Regions from separate parts of the Lysinibacillus sp. NPDC093210 genome, predicted to be linked through region 1. Evidence: riboswitches for the same ligand, from Rfam matches in the RefSeq annotation. Region 1 holds a riboswitch; the other holds the start of a gene.
What was found. Region 1 has a riboswitch for cyclic di-GMP ahead of ACIP9C_RS06200 (hypothetical protein). Riboswitches for the same ligand answer to the same signal wherever they lie in the genome.

Region 1 (3,429 bases):
GGGCTATGATATTATTTTCTTCTGGGTTTCTCGTATGATCTTCCAAGGTATTGAATTTACAGAACAACGCCCATTCAAAGATGTATTAATCCATGGATTAGTACGTGATGGTGAAGGACGTAAGATGAGTAAATCACTTGGTAATGGTGTGGATCCTATGGATGTGATTGAGAAATACGGTGCTGATTCACTTCGTTATTTCTTAGCAACAGGCTCATCTCCTGGTCAAGATTTGCGTTATACAACGGAAAAAGTAGAGTCTGTTTGGAACTTTGCTAATAAAATTTGGAATGCTTCTCGTTTTGCATTAATGAACATGGATGGTATGACATATGATGAAATCGACTTGACTGGTGAAAAATCAGTGGCTGATAAGTGGATTCTGACTCGTTTAAATGAGACGATTGAACGTGTAACATCATTAGCAGAGCGCTATGAATTCGGTGAAGTAGGTCGTGAGCTATATAACTTCATTTGGGATGATTTCTGTTCTTGGTATATTGAAATGGCGAAATTACCAATGAATGGTGAAGATGAAGCTGCTAAGAAAACGACACGCTCTATATTAGCATATGTACTAGACCAAACAATGCGTCTATTACATCCGCTTATGCCATTCATTACAGAAGAAATCTGGCAACATTTACCGCATGAAGGTGAGTCGATTACAGTTGCAGCATGGCCAACAGTACGCACAGACCTTCACTTTGCAGAGGAAGCAGACAATATGAAGCTTCTTATGGATATTATACGTTCAGTGCGCAATATTCGTGCGGAAGTTAACACACCAATGAGCAAAAAAGTACCATTATACATTTCTGCTAAGGATGCTGCTACAGTTGCCATTCTTGAAGCCAATAAAGGCTATTTAGAAAAATTCTGTAATCCAGAGTCATTAACAATTGGTGAAGGCTTAGAAGCTCCAGGACAATCTATGACGGCCGTAGTAACAGGGGCAGAGCTATTCTTACCGCTTGTGGGACTTATCAACCTGGAGGAAGAGATTGCTCGTCTAGAAAAAGAATTAGAAAAATGGGCTAAAGAAGTGAAGCTTGTAACTGGTAAGTTGTCGAATGAGAAATTTGTTTCAAAAGCTCCAGAGGCGTTGGTTAACGCAGAACGCGAAAAATTAGCGGACTATGAAGAAAAACATACCGTTGTTTTAAAACGTTTAGAAGAACTAAAAAATATGTAATAACATAGTGATTGATAGAAATAGCAGATGGCGAAAAAGTCATCTGCTATTTTTTTATATGAGTCAAAAGATATGTGTTGAGTTAGGAAAAAATGTATAGTATTATACAATGTAGTTAGTATAATAGATAAAGGCAAACTATCCGAAAGGTTAGGACGCAAAGCCTAGGGTCTAAGGTGAAGAGAAAATTATATTCTTTTAACTACGATTGCCTGGTTACCATTTAAAGTAATTTCATTTCATTTTATGGCTATTCTATGTTGATTAGAATGGCTTTTTTGTTATGAAAAATAAAAATGGAGGTTTATCATGTCTGGAAACATTGGAACAATAGTAGTGAAGGTGAACAAAGCCTGTGATGATTTAGATTTTATTAATGCAAGAGGGTTGATAGAGGCAAATCTTCTAAAGCTATCGGAAGCGAAATATTATCGCTTATTAAACGCAAGCGGGCGCGTTCTTATTAAACATGTTTTAGCGAATAGCAATGGACAAAATGAAGTGAAAAAAACATTAACACGTACAGATTTACTAGTTATTAATAAGATTAATGAGTATTGTTCGAATTTTGATATTTCGATGTTAAAAAGAACATTAAAGAACTCGTTTGAATTAGTGCAAAGATCGGATGTTTTGCCACTTTTAAATAATGATGCAAAAATTATTTTAGATGATATGGGTGCGCTATTAGGTGTCCATCAATTACATTAATTTTGATATAAACTAGTTGAAAACACACAGATAATCACTCCTAAAGTGCTTGTCTGTGTGTTTTTAAATTGTGTCTGAATTGTTTGTGTGCCTGACACCCTTTATACTAGAGTGAGAGGGAGTGTTTCTTTTGTTTACAACGATACAAGCATGTACAGATTTTATTTTTACATTAAAAGCAGTTGATTTTAAACGTGAGCCATTAGTAATGATGCGTGAAGTATTGGCTCGTTTGGGAGACCCGCAAAACAAGCTACGAACTATACATTTAGCTGGTTCTAATGGCAAGGGGTCTACAGTAAATGTACTGAGGGAAATGTTAGAGGGTGCAGGTTATCGAGTAGGAGCTTTTACTTCTCCACATTTAACGCGCGTTAATGAACGCATGACTATCAATGGCACGCAAATTTCTGACGAGCAATTTTTACAGTATATGAACAATATCGCTTCAATTATTGAGTCACATTATAATGGGGAATATCCGAGCTTTTTTGAGGTCGTAACACTTATTATGTTCCAGTATTTTGCTGAAGAACAAGTAGATTTGGCACTAATTGAAACAGGGCTTGGCGGTCGTTTAGATGCGACCAATGTCATCACACCACTTCTTTCAATTATTACGACAATTTCATTGGAGCATACAGCATTTTTAGGCGATACGTATGCCAAAGTTGCATTTGAAAAGGCAGGTATTATTAAAGAAGGCGTACCTGTTGTGTTAGGCGTTAAAAACGATGAGGCGCTTGATATTATTCAAAAAGTTGCACAAAAACGTCATGCGAAATGCCTTGTTTTAGGAAACGATTTTCATGTAGTGGCAAAAAATCAAGGGATTGGTATGCAAACTTTTAACTATCGTAACGCAACTGTTGAAATAAATGATATCCAACTAAAAATGGCTGGTGAGCATCAAATTGCGAATGCCAGTCTTGCCATTACAGCGTTGGATATTTTACGTGAGCGAGGACATATTCAACTAACAGAACAAACAATGCGTCAAGCGCTACAAAATGCACAGTGGGCAGGCCGCTTTGAACAATTTCCAAATAATATCGTGCTAGACGGTGCCCATAATTCTGAAGGAACTGCAGCGTTAATTCATACACTTCAGACAGTCTATCCAAATCATCATTATTGTTTCATTTACGCCGCGCTTTCTGATAAGGACCATGCAAATAGTATTGCTTTAATGGATGGAATTGCTTCATCCATGTCCTTTACGCAAATAGGCCTGCCAAATGCCATGCCAGCTGAAAAATTAGCGATGCTGTCAACGCATAATGACAAACAATATGATGCAAATTGGCAAGCAATTGTCCGTTCGGTTATACAAAGCAAGGGCCTTGAAGATATTGTTGTTATTACTGGCTCACTTTATTTTATAGCGGAAGTTCGCCAATGGTTGCAGGAGGAAGTACGATGATTCCACAGTTTGATATATATAAGGAAAAATGGGCATTAACAAGCGATGATATTATTAAGCCGGGTCTAAAGGCTATTGAAGAGGCATTAGCACTCGTAGG
Region 2 (3,429 bases), on a different contig from region 1:
TGTGCAGCATCCCCATCTGGAGCGAAAACTAATTGCATTTCTTCGACACGATAAATTTCTTTGTAATCCTCCATGCTAATATAAGCTACAGGAGCATGACTATATTTCTTTTGCTCAACAAAGCCCTTTACAATAAACTTGCCACTAAATTGATTATTTGTTACTGTATCGCCTACCTGTATACCTTTATCCTTTAATGAGCTATCTAAAATAATTTCCTCATGTTTCACATTTTCAAAAAGTGGTGAATCGGTAGCAGTTACAAAGGCTACGCTTTGCTGCTTACCTGCCTTATCATTTATAAAGCCCATTTGAATTGAGAAGGCTACAGCATCCTTTTGTTTGTTTAACATTTCATTTTGGGTACTGCTATCTATTTTTGACAGATTGTACGTTTCATCTGCATCCTCATTCATATAAAACTGTCCTGCCGGTAAATCTTTTATTAGTGCTGCATTGTCTTGCGATAGTCCGTTTGCTAAACCTGAAATAATAAAGGTTAATAAACTCACCAGAAAAACAATGGAACCTAAAATCAAAAATCGCACTTTATTTTTCTTCATTTCTTTTATAGCTAGGTTCATCTTAAAACCCCTCCTATTTCTTTTCACATTCTTAGAATATAGAGCCTAAATGAACAGAGCATGAACTGAAAATGAACGGAAGATGAACAAAGCATTACAATTGAATCCATGCTGAAGTTATTAATTATTTTTATAAAGGTTTTGCAAGCGTGCGAATGATTGCCTGCACTAGTTTAATTGTCACTTCACCCTACCTGCTTTCAACAAAAAACCTTCTACTCATAAACGGAAGTAGAAGGTTTAAAACATAGTATTGCAATTCGAGCACAATAGGTTAACAGCTTTTATGGACATTCATCAATAGCTATAACAATTTGAATTAAAGCTAATAGTTGTTTCGCAAAAGTTTTAAAATCGTCAAGATTTTGCTTAAACCCTTTCCACCTGTTGTAAATATTTTTTATAATCCCTACCATGTCAAAAGTAGTTTACAACTAAACTACCTTCCTCTTACTAAAGTAATTTACACATAACATATTGCCTATCAATAAACTACTTTATTATACTATTTAATGATAAACCTTCACCATATTACCCTAATGGAGGGTGGTAAAATATAGGACAAATTGTTCTTTGGTAATTATTTTCGCTATGCTATTCTTTATAGTAGAAAAATTGAATAGGCAAACCTAAAGAAATTTAGGGACGCAAAGCTATAGGGACTAAGGTTTAAAACTATGTCAGCCAGTTGCCGAAGAGTACATACTACTTTTTGTTTAGTAAGGTCATAAAAAAACAAATTGCTGAAAAAATATTTTTTTAATATAACTTCTAAAAGGTGAAATTTTATCTTTTAGTTTTTTCAGTGTCCACATAAAAATGGGTATATTTGTATGTTTTTTATATTATCCTTATTTTAAAAAAACTACTCTTTATGAGTAGTTTTTTTATGTACTCCGTTGGAAGAAATTCAAAACTTCATAAGGAGGAAGAATATATGAAAGTTGTAAAGATTGTAACAGTATCTGCTCTAGCTTTAAATTTAGTCGGCGGTCCATTGAATGTTTTGGCAAGTGAAAATCCGAATGGGAACATTGTCAAAACTTCAGCTGAAGCGAGTACTAAACATACGATAGCTTCGGTGAAAAAGTTTGATTTGTATGGAAAAGATATTTTAAAGGCATACGATGACGTATTTAAGATGGCTAATACTAACATTAAATCGATTACTAACAACGGTGGAAAGTATGCAAGTTCTACTATTGATAAAGCAATTGATGGCGACATGAATACCCATTGGGAAACAGGGACACCCAATAGTGCATCGTTCACAAATGAAGTCGTAATACAGTTCAATGACGTAGCTACGTTAAATAGAATTGTTTACGCTGCACGTCAATCAACTACAAAAGGTAAAGGTTTTGCACAGCAGTTTGAAATTTATAGCTCAACAACAGATTCAGGCAATGATTTTACACTTGTTTCATCAGGAGAATATAAAGGTTCTACTGGTGATATTGTCGAAATCCAGTTTGACCCTACAGAATTTAAACGTGTAAAATTTGTTTTCACTAAAGCAAATCAAGATTGGGCAAGTGCATCAGAGTTTCAGTTTTATAAAGAAGATGCACTCTCTGACAAAATGGCAACCCTATTTACTGATGACACAATGAGCGCTGTTAATGACAAGTTCCATTCGATGGATGTACTCAATCAATTAGATGCTGAAGCACAAGGACACCCCTTCTATGCTCAATTTAAAGAAGATATCGACAATGCAAAAGTGCTCCTAAGCAACGAAGCAATTGAAGCAACGACAGCAGAAACTTCGTCATTTAGTCATTACGCAAAAGAAGCATATTCTCAGTTATTTAGAATGGACTACAAAAACATTAAGACTATTCGCAATAACGGCGGGCACTGGGCTAGCGCAGTTATCGAAAATGCTATCGATGGTGATGTCAATACATATTGGGAAACAAATAGTAGCAACACAGCTACATTCTCAAATGAAGTAGAAGTCGAATTTATCGAGCCTATCACATTAAATCGTGTTATTTACGGGGCAAGACCATCTGACCTTAAAGGCTTTGCTGAGGAATTTGAAATTTATGCTTCACAAACATCGAAAGGCGATACGTATGAGCTTGTTGCAACAGGTAAACACAATATAGTTGCTGGATTAGTCGAAGCGAAGTTTGAACCAACTACATTTAAACGAGTAAAATTTAAATTTAAAAAGTCTGATCGAAATTGGGCAACTTTATCAGAATTAGCATTTTATAAAGAAGATACAATCAACGATAAAATGGCAAAGTTATTTACTGATGGAACGATGGATACAGTTTCACCAGAATTTAATAGCCTTGAACAAATTAACGCATTAGAAGAAGAAGCAAAAACACATCCACTGTACGATACTTATAAAGAAAACATTGAGTTAGCAAAAAAAATCATTAAAGGTGAAGTCGTTACAGAAGGAAGAATCATCGTAGCTGAACAACACGGGAACATGGTAAAGCATGCCAATGAGAATTTAAAATTCGGGTTCGGCAATAATTTACAACCAACTGGTCTTGCTGCACAACCTGGTGATGAAATCATCGTTTACGTCGACGCAGCAGCAAATGGTCCTCTACCACACTTATCATTCACGCAACAAGAAGGTGCTTGGAACAGTTGGAGAAGAGACGTCAGCTTAAAAGTTGGTAAAAACGTCATTACCGTTCCTGCAATTTCTAAAACTTCAGCTTATAACAAGGCTGTAACACCGGGCGGCACAATCTATATTGATAATCCATATACAGCACAAGAGCAAGGAAAAGCACCTACATTACGTTTTGAAGGTGTTGATAGAATTCCTTTTGCTACGAAATCTACTAATGTGGAGGAGTTCAAACAATTT

Region 2: it holds a riboswitch for cyclic di-GMP, as region 1 does, so the genes downstream of both, ACIP9C_RS17935 (NPCBM/NEW2 domain-containing protein) here and ACIP9C_RS06200 (hypothetical protein) in region 1, are expected to answer to the same signal.

Annotation. Positions count from the first base shown of each region.
Region 1 is NZ_JBIVOE010000002.1:117,458-120,886, reverse strand. It holds gene ACIP9C_RS06205 (valine--tRNA ligase) at 1-1,195, shown strand, start outside; cyclic di-GMP riboswitch class I at 1,318-1,419, shown strand; gene ACIP9C_RS06200 (hypothetical protein) at 1,505-1,906, shown strand; gene ACIP9C_RS06195 (bifunctional folylpolyglutamate synthase/dihydrofolate synthase) at 2,037-3,329, shown strand; gene ACIP9C_RS06190 (bifunctional folylpolyglutamate synthase/dihydrofolate synthase) at 3,326-3,429, shown strand, end outside.
Region 2 is NZ_JBIVOE010000008.1:112,406-115,834, forward strand. It holds gene ACIP9C_RS17930 (ABC transporter permease) at 1-584, opposite strand, end outside; cyclic di-GMP riboswitch class I at 1,197-1,280, shown strand; gene ACIP9C_RS17935 (NPCBM/NEW2 domain-containing protein) at 1,522-3,429, shown strand, end outside.